3 regions of the Halotolerantifilum yawarlongkerapense genome follow, and region 2 is predicted to be linked to each of the others. Evidence: riboswitches for the same ligand, from Rfam matches in the RefSeq annotation. Region 2 holds a riboswitch; each other region holds the start of a gene.
What was found. Region 2 has a riboswitch for cobalamin ahead of ACULM0_RS10995 (hypothetical protein). Riboswitches for the same ligand answer to the same signal wherever they lie in the genome.

Region 1 (4,409 bases), 600 kb from region 2:
CGATCACCTATGAGATCGTGATGTCCACAGATCTCCTGGTGGCCAAGCTTGTCAACGGCGAGGCGGACTTCGCCGTGGCCCCCACGAATCTGGCGGCCAAGCTGTACAACGACGGCCTACCGTACCGCCTGGCTTCCGTGGATGTTTGGGGCAACCTGTACATCGCCGGACCCGAACCGATTGAAGATGTGAATGTATTAAAGGGTCAGACGATCAACATGATCGGTCAGAACCTGTCGCCGGATATTTTATTCCGCTATATTCTTTCACAAAAGGGGCTCGATCCCGAAACCGACGTGACCCTCAATTACGTGACCGGTGCCACAGAGCTGGCACCACTCTTCATCTCTGGACAGGTGAACTACTCCATGATGCCAGAGCCCATGCTCACCGCGGTGATGGGAAAGGCCCCCGACACCCAGATTGCCATGGACCTTCAGGAAGCCTGGCGCGAGGTCACTGGCCTCGAGACGTCCTATCCCCAGGCGGGTTTGCTCGTTAAGGATGAGATCGCGGACAATTACCCCGAGATCCTCGAGGGCATGCAGGCGACCCTGGCGGAGAGTGTGACCTATGCGAACGAAAATCCCGAGGAGACGGGTGCGCTGATGGAAGCGCTCGAGACCGGCATGCAGGGTCCGCTGGTGGCCGCCAGTATGCCGCGAAACAACCTCGAGCATCGAGAGGCCACTGAGGTCCAAGAAGCCCTGATGGCTTACTACCAAGTGCTCTACGATTTCAATCCCGCCAGTATCGGGGGGAGTCTACCCGATGAAGGCCTTTTCCAGTGATCGACTGCCGCTCTTTCTCGCTTCGCTAGGGTTTATCCTCCTCTGGCAGCTTGCCGCTACTTTGGTGGGTCAGCCGATTTTGCTCCCCTCTCCGGTGGAAACGCTGGTGGTCCTCGGGCAGATGATCCCCAGTCCCAAGCTCTATGGACACGTGGGGGCCACGCTCCTTAGGAGCCTGATCGCCCTGGTTCTTTCCTTTGGTCTGGCCTTGACCGGCGCAGCCGCTGCCTATGCAAGGCGGGGGGTTCGACTCTTCTTAAGACCACTGCTCCTCACCATAAGGAGCGTTCCCACCATTGCGGTGATCCTGTTGGCCCTGATCTGGTTGCAGTCCTCACGTGCCCCGCTCTTTGTGGGCTTCTTGATTCTCTTTCCCACGCTCTACGAAACGCTGCTCGCCGGTTTCGACGGTATCGATATCCGTCTGATCGAGATGGTCCGGTCCTTCGGGCTGGACCGGAAAAAACGGTGGCGGGCTCTTTATTTACCGGCCATCGGCGGTGCCATTCGCGCTGCGATCCGTACCGGTGCGGGCCTTGGACTCAAGGTGATTATCGCCGCCGAGGTCCTCAGCCAGCCTCGATCGGGAATCGGTGCGGCCATGCACCTCGAGAAGATTTACCTGAATACAGCGGGTGTCTTCGCTTGGGCGCTCGTGGCGGTGCTCGTCGCCGGCCTGATGGAGAGGGGCTTCGATCTGCTACTCTACCGCCGGGTGTGAAAGGGCTTGCCTTTTCCCCGGGATGTAACGTATAATGGGCCCGAGGCCACACAATAAAAAGCATCATACGCTAGGGTGAGTGTCCGAGAGGACTTCATTGGGAAACCGGTGCAATGCCGGTGCAGCCCCCGCTACTGTAAGCGCAGACGACCCCCGAGAGACCACTGAAGCCATCGCTTTGGGAAGGCCGGGATTAGGATGACGCGCGAGCCAGGAGACCAGCTCCCCTAGATCGACACGATTTCGGAGGGAAAAACCGTGCACAAGTAATCTTTGCTTGTTAATCTAAGACTCCGACTTTGTGGGGTCTTTTTTTCATGTGACGAAAACTTTTAGAAAACGAAGGAGAGATTGACATGCGTAAACTGATCTGGTTGTTCATGATGACACTGGTTCTGGCGGGCCTGCTCGCCGGATGCACCACCGAGGCCACACCGGCCGATACCGTTGAGCCCGAGGCTCCTGCAGCGCAAGAATCGATAGAAGATGAGGGGGCAGAGGAGACCTCCGGATCTCGCTATCCCATGGTGATCACCGATTCCAACGGTCGCGCCGTGACCATCGAGGAGAAGCCGGAGCGCGTGGTCAGCGTGGCCCCGAGCATCACCGAGACGATTTTTGCCCTGGACCGGGCGGACCTTCTGGTGGGCCGCACGGACTACTGTGACTACCCGGCGGAAGTCTCCGAGATCGACTCTGTCGGCCTCTTGTCCGACCCCAGCCTCGAGACCATCACGGCCCTCGACCCCGATCTGATCATCGCCTCCACTCATTTCAAAGAAGAGGTGCTACACAATCTGGAGGACCTGGGTTTCACCGTGGTCGTCCTCTACGGACCGAGTTCTTTCGAGGGCGCCTACGAGACCATCGAGAAGGTGGGGACTGTGCTCGACGCGAGCGATAAGGCCGACGAATTGATCGCGGGTATGCAGGCAACCGTCGCCGAAGTGACAGAGCGCGTCTCCGGGCTGGAGAAACCACCCGTCTACTACGTGGTGGGCTTCGGTGAGTACGGTGACTACACGGCCACAGGGGACACCTTTATCTCCGATATGATCGCTATGGCCGGTGGAGAAAACGTGGCAGCCGATGCCACGGGCTGGAAGTACTCTCTGGAGACCCTCATGGAAAAGGATCCCGAGGTCGTTTTCATCTCGGCCTTTGGTGATGTCGTCGAGACCTTCTCTCAAACCGAAGGTTATAAAGAGCTCTCCGCCGTAGAAAACAACCGCGTACTCCCTATCGATAACAACACGCTCGATCGCCAAGGCCCCCGTCTCGCCGAGGGACTCGAGTCCATGGCCCGCCTGATCCACCCCGGGGCCTTCGAATAGTGGCCCGGGGGACCAGGGCCGTCATCGGGTTGGCCCTGGCCCTCCTCTTTTTCGTGGTCCTGGCCACGACCTTCGGGGCCGCCCGTATCAGCTTCATCGACGCCCTAGGTATTCTGTTCACCGGTTCGAGCACCGAGCCCATGCATGTGAAGATCCTCTGGTCGATTCGTCTGCCCAGGGTCCTGCTCGCCGGACTCGTGGGGATGGGGCTGGCCATCAGCGGGACCACCTACCAGGGGCTGTTTAAGAATCCCATGGCCGAACCCTACGTCCTGGGGGTCTCCTCTGGGGCCGCGCTGGGGGCCACCTTGGCCATCATCACTTTTGGCGAGCGCACGGTGGCCGGGCTCTCCACGATCACCTTCTTCGCTTTCACAGGGGCACTGCTGACGATTTTTATCGTCTACCAGATCGCCGGGGTGGACAAGCGCCGGAGTGTAGGGACACTACTTCTTGCGGGAATCGCCATCAGTTTCTTTCTGTCGGCCATGATCTCCCTGATGATGATCCTCAACCGCGAGGCCATCGAGAAGGTGTACCTGTGGACCATGGGTAGCGTATCCGCGGCGAACTGGCGGAAGGTGACGCTACTCACCCCGCTTATCCTCGTCGGTACAGGAGCCACCTGTCTGTTCTCCCGCGACCTCAACGTGATGCTCACGGGGGACAACGAGGCCAAGAGCCTGGGGATCGAGGTGGAGACGGTCCGCCGCATCCTGCTGGGAATCACTTCCCTCATGGTGGCCGGAGCGGTATCCATGAGCGGGATCATCGGTTTCGTGGGACTCATCGTCCCGCACACCCTCAGGATTCTGATCGGATCGGACCACCGCTACCTGCTCCCGGCCTCGGCCCTGGGCGGCGCCTTGTTTTTGATCCTCACGGACACCATCGCCCGTTCCATCATCCCGCCGGCCGAGATACCGGTCGGTGCCATCACGGCGCTCTTCGGCGCCCCCTACTTTATCTTCCTGCTATTGAGAAAGAGGTGAGTTCATGTCCATTGCCATTCATGTCGATCGACTGACCTTCGGTTATCGAGAGGAGCCGATCTTGAAGACCCTCTCCCTGGATTTTGAAGAGGGGGGCTTCTACGCGATCGTGGGCCCCAACGGGTCGGGGAAGACGACGCTCCTGAAGAATTTGCTCCGTCATCTGACCCCTTCCTCCGGTCGGGTGCGCATCGGCGGCGACGACCTCGCGAAACTCCGCCAAAAGGAACTGGCCCAGCGCATCGCCTCGGTCCCCCAGCAGGCGGATACGCAGCACGACTTCACCTGCAGTGAGATCGTCCTCATGGGTCGGACCCCCTATCTCGGTCGCTTCGTCCGGTCGGGTCCCGAGGAGGAGCGTATCGTACGAGAGGCCATGGAGACGACGAACACCTGGCACCTGAGAAAGGCGCGCCTGTGCGATGTGAGCGGTGGTGAGCGCCAGCGCGTGATCATCGCTCGGGCCATCGCCCAGCGGGCCAAGATCATGCTGCTCGACGAACCCATCTCCAACCTGGATATCCACCACCAGGTGCAGGTGCTTGATACGGTCAAAAGCCTGTGCCTGGCG
Region 2 (4,409 bases):
CGATGTGAATCAGCGACTGAAAGCGCCTGTAGCCTTTTACAAAAACCGCGTCGATAAAGATATGCTTACCACCGAAGACCTCGTGAAAGAGCACTCTGAGGAAAAGGGCCGCAGCGATCAGATGACCGATCATCGTGGCCACGGCCGCCCCGCGGATGCCCATGTTCAGCGTGAAGATAAAAAAGGGATCGAGGACGATGTTCACGAGATTCGAGAAGATCAAAATTTTAAGCGGGGTGAGCGTATCCTTCTTCCCCTGTAGAATGCTCCTGCCCGCGGCCGATAGAAAGACGAAAAGACTCGAGGCAAAGACCACCTGCAGGTAGGACACCGTGAGCCGGTGAACGGCCGGGTTCGGATTAAAGAGCAGGCTGACGATCGGTCCTGCCAGTGGGGGCAGAACCAGGGTGAGGGCAAGACCCACCACACCGGAAAGAAGCAGGCCGCCGCCGGCCGCCAAGATCACACCCCCGTGGTCCTTTCTCCCCGCGGCCTGGGACACCAAGGCCACGAGGCTCGTGGCGATCAGCGCCGTGAAAACAAAAATCACCCCGATGGTAGAGGTGCCCAGGCTCACCGCCGCAGCGGCCTCCGTACCCAGACGCGAGACGAATTTTAGATCCACGGTTCCGAGGAACATCTGCAGTAGCATCCCGACCATGATCGGCCAGGTGAGATCGATTATTTCTCTGATGGTTTCCTTCATAGGTGTGTTCCTCCTCCACCCCATGATTTTATCATAGTCAGGAGAAAAGCGGTACAGGGGAAAATGGAAGGGCCTTCCTACTAGCGGACAAGAAAAGACGCCCCCGATGCGAGAGCGTCGTGATCTCATTATTCCACCGCTAGGTAGCGGTCCACCTGATCGGCGAGGAATTTTTTCAGCGGTTTCCATAGGACCAGGGTCAGGATGAAATTCGATACACCGTGCAATAAATCCAGGGGTAGTCCCCTCAGCCAGTAGGTGAAACCGTAGGCTACTCCGTAGAAGAGGGACTCGCCCAGGGCAAAGAAGAGACCGAATGAAAGACCGAACAGCCCCGCTATGATGGCGTAGCCGTACTCGCTCTTCACCAGCCTACCCGGTCCCGCCGTGAGAAAGATGAGCAGAGGCCAGACCAGGTAATAGATCAGGACCCAGGTGGAAAACCCGTAGATCAAGATCTCCGTGGTCACAAAAACAAAGGAAATCAGAAGGGTCTTCTTCACCCCTAGCGTCACCGTGAACAAGATGAAAAGAAGCGTGACAATCTCCACGTTGGGAATCAGGCTAAGCGCCAGCTTCCCCGCCGTCAGCGCCGCGCTGAATAAGCCCAGCAGCACCAGTTCCCTGGCACGCATCTTACCAGGTCCTGAGTTCGAAGTCGTAAACGTCGCCATCGGTGAGCGGCACTTCCCCAGGACCCGTCACCGCGTCCTGTCCGTTGACGATCAGGTGCCAGTACTCCTGGGCGCCCTCGTTCGCCTCGTAGCCCATGAGTCCCGCGACCATGATGCCGAAATCAAACTCCTCAAAAGTAGCACCCAGCTCTTCCTGGTGGTCTTGCATGAGGGCCAGGAGAAAATCCTGGTCCGTCTGGTACTCAAATGTCTCATCGATTCCCTCATCCGCGTGGGTGACGGTGATCGTAACGGCCTTGTCCCCTTCTACCGCCTTGGGGGCTAGAAAGGTGTTGTACCCCAGTAACAGTGCCGCCGCTAGGGCCACCACCAGTACGATGGTCATGATCTTTTTATTCATTACTTTCATTCCTTTCCGCTCATCTGATAACTCTTCGAAGTGAAAACCGGCAGGTCTGCTTCCGCCTGACTCTCCACATAACAACTCATGGCATAGAGGAGATTGGCCAGTAGTCCTGAAAACCGGATTATAATTGCCGGCGCACCCTCGATCCTGTGGAGCATCCGCACCACTTCCTTGGCCCGGTGCCGGGCTAGGTGCAGTTCACAAGACAGGACCGTTCCCACCGGCAGGGTAAAAGCCTTTGGCACGAGGCTACGATAACAATCGTACATACCGTGCAAACGATCAAGATCCGCCTCTTCCACCGCCAGCTTTCCCCGAACCGAACCGTTCAGGTGTAGGGCCATCTCCACCAGCCAGAGGAGGTCTTCCCCTAGCCGCCCGTCCTTGACCTCGCCCGCGTGGGCATGACAGAGGCCCAACTGGCTGGATAGCCCGTCCGTCAGGATCTCGTAGTCGCAAAACATCCCTTCTTCTGCCATAAAGGGATAGCAGATTTCATCTTCTCTTCTACCCACCCGGGTTTCCTCCTCCTATTTTGTGCAAAAAAATGCCTCCCGGCGCCAACTTTTTAGCGGGGAGGTTTCGTATTTTCTGAAGCTTTAAGGCGGAATCTTGAGAAGTCCGCCAGCCCAAAAAACACCCCTCCATCCCCGTGAAGGCGTCGGTGTTCGATTGGTAGGGCAGGTCTTCCGGCTCGGCGAGACATGCAAAACTCCCCTGACCTTCCCGGGTAGATGACTACCCAGTGGTGCTATCGGAGGGAATTTTTCTCGCGCTTACGGCGGCGGGACCGCGCGGGACTTGCACCCGCTTCCCTTTTCATGTGTTCGTAAACACAACCACTACCTATTATGCATGTTCATTGTATCAGAAAGTGATGTCACTCGTAAAGAAAGTCCCATTCTAACCATGAACCTTTGAACTCTTACTGTCCTGCACAATCTGAAGATTAATAGCTTACTCGCTCAAGATCGTTTTGCGAAACAGAGTCTTTTGCGATTTTCTGTGGTTGATGAAATTTTAGATCAGCAAGATACACAATATATTTTGACTCACACTAGCATATCGATTATAATTGAGTTATAAAGCATTACCTAATAGGTAAATGTTTTTGGGGGTGTTGACTTGCAACTATGCTACAAAAACAACAAACTACAGAAAGCTTGTACTGATTATCGAAAAGCACAATCTCAATATGGTTCTCGTGGTGCAAAACTACTACACCAAAGAGTCAAAGAGCTTAAAGCTGCTGACTCTCTTGATAATTTAGCGCCCGCACACTCGTGACTTCAGTCGTGAGTTAGGGCGTTTTTTTCGCGCAATGTGCTCAATATTTCCTGTCGAAGGAACAGAACATATGTTACAATAATAGAAAGGTGATTTCATTGACAGAAGAACTTTGAAGTGGTAACGATATACATTCGAGTCGCAGCTTTGGGTTTTCATACCCCAAAGACATGATGAGTGACAATACTTTAGATTCGCCAAGAATGAAATGAATGCAGTTTGCTGCAGCTCACAGATGGAATTATGCACATCTACTGATGAAAATCAAATCCGAAGATACGCCAGTCTCAAAAGGAGAAGGAGTACTCATGGGTAAACGAATGACGGTCAAAGAAAAAAACGAGGTATTGGCTAAGCAGGGTCTTCAGTTGAAACACTATGGCCTTGTTCTTCGTGTTTATCCTACTGAGGAACAGGTGATTCTCATCAACAAGAACATTGGATGTGCCAGGTTAATCTACAATAAGTATCTCGATGCGAGGAAAACCTATTATAAGGAGAATGGAAAGAAACTTTCGGTTGGTAGATACAAGAAGGAGACCATGGTGCCACTGAAGTCCTCTGAGGACTATGGTTTCTTGAAAGAGGTCGACAAATTTGCTTTAGAAGCGGCTTGTGAACATGTCGAAGATGCGTACGTTCGCTTCTTCACTCGTCAAAACCGATATCCGAAGTTCAAATCAAAACGTAGCGCTAAGAAGGCCTATACAACCAAGATGACGAATAACAACATCGAAATCATTGGTTCTTCTCACATCAAGATACCGAAACTTGGGAAGGTGTCCATGGCAAAAGTAAAGACAGCAAGAAATAAGGGGATACTCAAGAAAGTCAGAGGGGGTCATGCAAGGATCTTAAAAGCGACGATCACCCTGAAGGGTTCTAAGTATTATGTTTCCCTTGCTCTCGAAGAGACGATCGAGTTGGTAAAGCCCTTGGAGATCCAGAGTATTGACGCTTCGAAAGCCGTCGGTGTTGATCTTGGCCTCAAGACCTTCGCCACCATCTACAATGGTGAAAACACCGAGTTCATCGAAAGAGCCAAGTACATCCAGGCGTCGGAGAAGAAGCTGGCCAAGCTCCAACGGAAGTTGGCAAAGAAACAGCTCGATTCACAGAATCACAAGAAGGTAGCACAAAAAATAGCCAATTTACATGTTCATATAGCAAACCAGCGAAAAGACTTCGCCCACAAACTGAGTACCCGGTTGGCCAACGAAAACCAAGTGGTCGTACTGGAAACACTGAGTATCAAGGGCATGGTCAAGAACAAGAAACTATCGAAAGCCATATCAGATGCGGGATGGTCTCAGTTCATCACCTTCCTGAAGTACAAACTGGAGTGGCAAGGAAAGCATCTTGTACAGATCGACCG
Region 3 (4,409 bases), 1.5 Mb from region 2:
CCTAGTCCGCGTACGCAGGGTAGATGGTGTTGAAAAGGTGTTCCGCACCTTCGATCTGGCGAAAGGTCGGTGATGAAATCAATTTTTCGTCAACGATCAGCACCCGGTCTTCACGAACCGCCCTGATCGCATCGAAGCCAGGTCTGGATTGGATCCCTTCGATCGTCACACCCTTGTTCATGACCCCTTCTTGTGCAATGTACACATCGATCCTATCGGCTTTCTCTAAAATGCGCTCGACTCCATAGTCTGCGACGCTCGAGGAGGACGCTTCCTCGAGATCCACCTCGGCCACATTCTCAACACCGATGATCTCCAGGGTCTGGTAGGCCATGGACCCGCGCGCTGCGGTTCTATAGTCTTTCTCCCTTGATTCGAAGAAGACCCCTAGCCGTTCATTTTCTGGAATCGCGGCAGCACGGTCCTTCAGTTCCTGTAGTCTCTCCGCATAGATCTTTAAAGCCTGCTCGGCTTCGTCTGTCTGGTCCACGATCCTGGCGAGCCGCAGGACATAGTCATCGAAGTCATCCCCGTGAAAGTCAAGGGCTACCACGCGGATACCAAAGTCCTCCAAGGGCTCGAAAGTGTCGACAAATCGCTTGGCCATGGCGCTTCTCACGAGAACAACATCGGGCTTAGCCGCGATGAAAACCTCCGGGTCATCTTTGTAACTGAAGCTCGGCTTCTCAAGGGCCTCAGCAGGATAGGCTTCGCTGGTACCCACACCGATCAGCTGATCCTGTGCATCGATGGCGAATAAAATTTCAGTCATGGCGGAGTAGGTGCTGATCACACGCTCTGCCGGCTCGTCAAAGGTATGGGTCACGCCTAGATCATCCACGAAGGTAAAGGGTTCGAAAGCCTCCTCCTGAATTTGTTCCTCTCCTAGAGAGACCGATTCACTGGAATCTGGCTTGGGTTCTTCAACCACTTGCGATAGAGAGTCTGCTGTATCACATCCCACCAAGGTCAAGAGGAGCAGCAGGAGCATAAGCACTGATATGTTTTTGATTTTCATAGGATTCCTTCTTTCTTTTTTCAATATGTTGTTCGTATCGAATGCCACGGGCTTGTACGCTCGCCCTTACTCTAAAAACACGTCGGATCATAGCGTCGGTCATGACCTCGTCTGCCGGACCAGATTGATGCAGGCTACCCTCGTGTAAAACGGTCAGGTCATCGCAAAACTGATGGGCCAGCTGGAGATCATGGAGTACCATGAGGATGGTTTTCCCTTCCTCGCGTGTTTTCTGTTTCAGGGCCTGTAGAAATTTGAGTTGGTAGTAGATATCGGCGTTTGAGAGCCCTTCGTCGATCAGAATCAGTTCGCTTTCTTGGGCCAGTGTCTTGGCATAGAAGACACGTTGTTTTTGGCCACCGCTAAGTTCCGTCATCGGGCGATCTTTTAGCTCCAACAAGTCGCTCTCATAAAGCACCGACTCGATCTTCCGCGGGTCAATCCCGCCGTGGGCGAACTGTCCCAGGGCCACGACCTCTGCCACGGAAAGATCGAACTGATGATGCTGCTGTTGCCTCATGTAGGCAACGTGGCGCGCCAGTAGCTTCCGGGAGAAAGTGTCCGTACGGCGTCCGTCGATCCGGATGGTGCCTTCGTGGGGTATCAACCGTACGATGGCATTGAGGATCGAGGTTTTGCCGCACCCGTTACTGCCCAGAAGCCCGTGGAGTCCACCACGTGCCAGTGAAAAGTTCACATCTTTTAGAATTTCCTGTTGGCCAAAGGAGATGCCTAGGCCATTGATTTCAAGTATCGATTTCATGTGATCGAACGCCTCCCTTGATAGAGGTACAAAAAGAAGGGTCCTCCGATCAACGTGGTGAGAATCCCCACGGGCACGGCGTGGGGGAGGTAGGCCCGGACCACCGTGTCTGCCGATAACAAGAAGAGTGCGCCCAAAAGGACTATGATCGGTAGGCATCTACGGTTCGAACTCCCAACCAGCATGCGCCCGATGTGGGGTGTGATGAGACCCACGAAGCCGATGATTCCGCTAAGCGACACGGAAAGTGCTATGAGCACGGAAGTCGCGATCACCAGTACCTTGTAATAGCGATCGTATTCGAGCCCAACGATCAATGCCTCTTCTCTCCCCATCATCATGACATCCAGTTCTTTCCGCCATCGGTAGAATCCACCCGTAGCCAGGAGTACCACCGTCAGGAAGACAAGAGCACTCGCGAGCGAAGCGCCACCTAGGGATCCCATGAGGAAGGCAATAATTCCCGCCACCTGCTCGTCGGCCAGGTACTTGATAAAAGTGATACCAGAGGATAGAATCGTGCTCACGATGACCCCGGCGAGTACCACGTTGGTCGCATGAAAGGCACCGCGATGGGAGGCCACCCGGAGCACCACGAGGAGTGTAAGCAGTGCGCTGAGTACCGCCGTGATCTGATGCGAAATGTGCAGACCATACCGCATATTCAGATAGATAGCCACGGAGGCACCAAAGGCTGCACCTGATGACATCCCGAGTGTCGACCCACTGGCCAGCGGATTGTTCAATAGGATCTGCATCGTATGTCCGCTCAATGAGAGTGCGATACCGACCGCGATGGCCAGCAGAATCCGGGGCAACCTGATCTTGACAAGAATCACCCGTTCGATGGGATCTTGAAAGCTCTGGGCATGCGCGTGACCACTGTAGAGTGCGATGATGATCATGATCAATAACAAAAAAACCAGGACCACCAACGCAAGAATTTTCCTTTGTTTCAAAGGTTTTCCTCCTCGTTGATGCTCCTGTAGCATGAAAAAACGCCCATCTGGGAGATGGACGTGGTTGATTCAAAAAGCGATTGCCTTTTTCACAACGTCGATCTTTCTCATGGCCCAGGAGAAAATCTTTGCTGCAAATCTGGCAGGTCTACCGGCTCGACGTCATCCTCTAGGACCCTTCCCACTCGAATGCTCGAGCAGTGGTTCGTTTCCCTTCGTCAGTCATACGGTTGCTGGGACAGCTCGGGCTTTGTACCCGATTCCCTATTAAGTCTTTCGACACCAAGTTTGCTATGAACTTCACAAACAGTATAGCAGAGGGAAACATTCTCCACAAGTCCTTTCGCCAAATGAGCGTGGATCGGATCCTGAAGAGCCCGGATTCAGGCCTCTAAGCGATCGAAGGTGTTCTCGAAAATTTCAAGATCTTTTTCATGGAAGAGGACGAACCGGATCTCGCGCAACATCTCGAGATATGGCAGTCCATCGAGTACAGCCTTAAGCGCCACCTCTGCTGCCTCTCGGATCGGGTAACCGAAGATCCCCGTGGAAATCGCTGGAAAGGCCACGGACTGGACATCGTGGGTATCGCAAAGCTTGAGCGCCGCGCGGTAACAGGTGGCCAGCAGTTCATCAGACGGTTCATCCCGACCGTATACAGGCCCCAGGCAGTGGATCACATACTCATTGGGCAATTTATAGGCCATGGTGATGACCGCTTCACCGGGTTCAATCGGCGCATAGGGCCGACAGGCTTCCTCTAGTTCCGGACCAGCGGCTTCATGGATGGCCCCGGCCACACCTCCACCGGGTTTCAGCGCGGCATTTGCGGCATTGACCACCGCCATCACATCTGGTTGGTCGGCTATATCGCCCACCACCAGTTTAACCGTGATCCCTCCGATCGTACGCTCTAACATGATTAGCCCTCCTTAGGTTTTCCTATTTGTGTGCTTAGCACCATCTATCGAACACGCTCGGAGCAGTACAGATTGCTGTACCATCCTTGCGGGAGTTGCTTCATGGCTCTTTCGTGCGGGTTAGAAAAATGATTCCCCTGCAAATAGTCGTTCCCCTGGTCGCTTTTATCCTCTGAGATCAGCCGAAGGTTGGATGGTGCGTCGAGAAGAGGGCTTGAAGACCTCCTGGTGGTGTACTGATGATCGGGCTCTTTTCCATGATACCCTTCAAATGGTTTCTCTCACAAAATATCTCTTCAGTTTCCAATATCGAAAAGTACGCGCCAGTCACCCGTCTCATCTCTCTTCCAAGTAGTGGAGTAGCTCCCCTTCTCGATGATCTTTTCCCCTGAAGGGATCTCGTAGCTACGTTCATAGGTCCCACTGGTGTGACCGAGGGTCCCGTCAACGGAAACCTGTGCCTCCAGCGGCTCCCAAATCAGTTGAAATCCCGGCTTATCGAAAAAACGCCTCATCGCAGCTCGGATCAGCTCTCGTCCGATCAGTCGGTTTTCACGGCCAGAGACCATGATCCCATGCTCATCGAAGCCTTCCGCGAATGCACTGCCGCCACCTTCCTGCACCGCATCGCAAAAGGCGCGGTCCGCTTCCATCAGCTCCTCCTCTGGGTTCACATGGACAGGCTCGAAGAGCAGCGGCAGACCATCGGGATCCACAAGGGCCAGGCTGCCCATCGCCTCTTCATAATC

Region 1: linked by a shared signal. The riboswitch ahead of ACULM0_RS07905 (ABC transporter substrate-binding protein) and the one ahead of ACULM0_RS10995 (hypothetical protein) in region 2 are both predicted to bind cobalamin.
Region 3: linked by a shared signal. The riboswitch ahead of ACULM0_RS02970 (FecCD family ABC transporter permease) and the one ahead of ACULM0_RS10995 (hypothetical protein) in region 2 are both predicted to bind cobalamin.

Annotation. Positions count from the first base shown of each region.
Region 1 is NZ_CP199719.1:1,621,082-1,625,490, reverse strand. Features, by position in the region: gene ACULM0_RS07915 (ABC transporter substrate-binding protein) at 1-791, shown strand, start outside; gene ACULM0_RS07910 (ABC transporter permease) at 772-1,512, shown strand; cobalamin riboswitch at 1,573-1,753, shown strand; gene ACULM0_RS07905 (ABC transporter substrate-binding protein) at 1,869-2,846, shown strand; gene ACULM0_RS07900 (FecCD family ABC transporter permease) at 2,846-3,838, shown strand; gene ACULM0_RS07895 (heme ABC transporter ATP-binding protein) at 3,843-4,409, shown strand, end outside.
Region 2 is NZ_CP199719.1:2,217,841-2,222,249, reverse strand. Features, by position in the region: gene ACULM0_RS11010 (MATE family efflux transporter) at 1-706, opposite strand, end outside; gene ACULM0_RS11005 (hypothetical protein) at 835-1,341, opposite strand; gene ACULM0_RS11000 (DUF4430 domain-containing protein) at 1,343-1,741, opposite strand; gene ACULM0_RS10995 (hypothetical protein) at 1,747-2,262, opposite strand; cobalamin riboswitch at 2,410-2,607, opposite strand; gene ACULM0_RS10990 (RNA-guided endonuclease TnpB family protein) at 3,343-4,409, shown strand, end outside.
Region 3 is NZ_CP199719.1:601,747-606,155, forward strand. Features, by position in the region: gene ACULM0_RS02960 (ABC transporter substrate-binding protein) at 2-1,018, opposite strand; gene ACULM0_RS02965 (ABC transporter ATP-binding protein) at 954-1,781, opposite strand; gene ACULM0_RS02970 (FecCD family ABC transporter permease) at 1,778-2,740, opposite strand; cobalamin riboswitch at 2,865-3,042, opposite strand; gene ACULM0_RS02975 (macro domain-containing protein) at 3,124-3,660, opposite strand; gene ACULM0_RS02980 (DUF4440 domain-containing protein) at 3,957-4,409, opposite strand, start outside.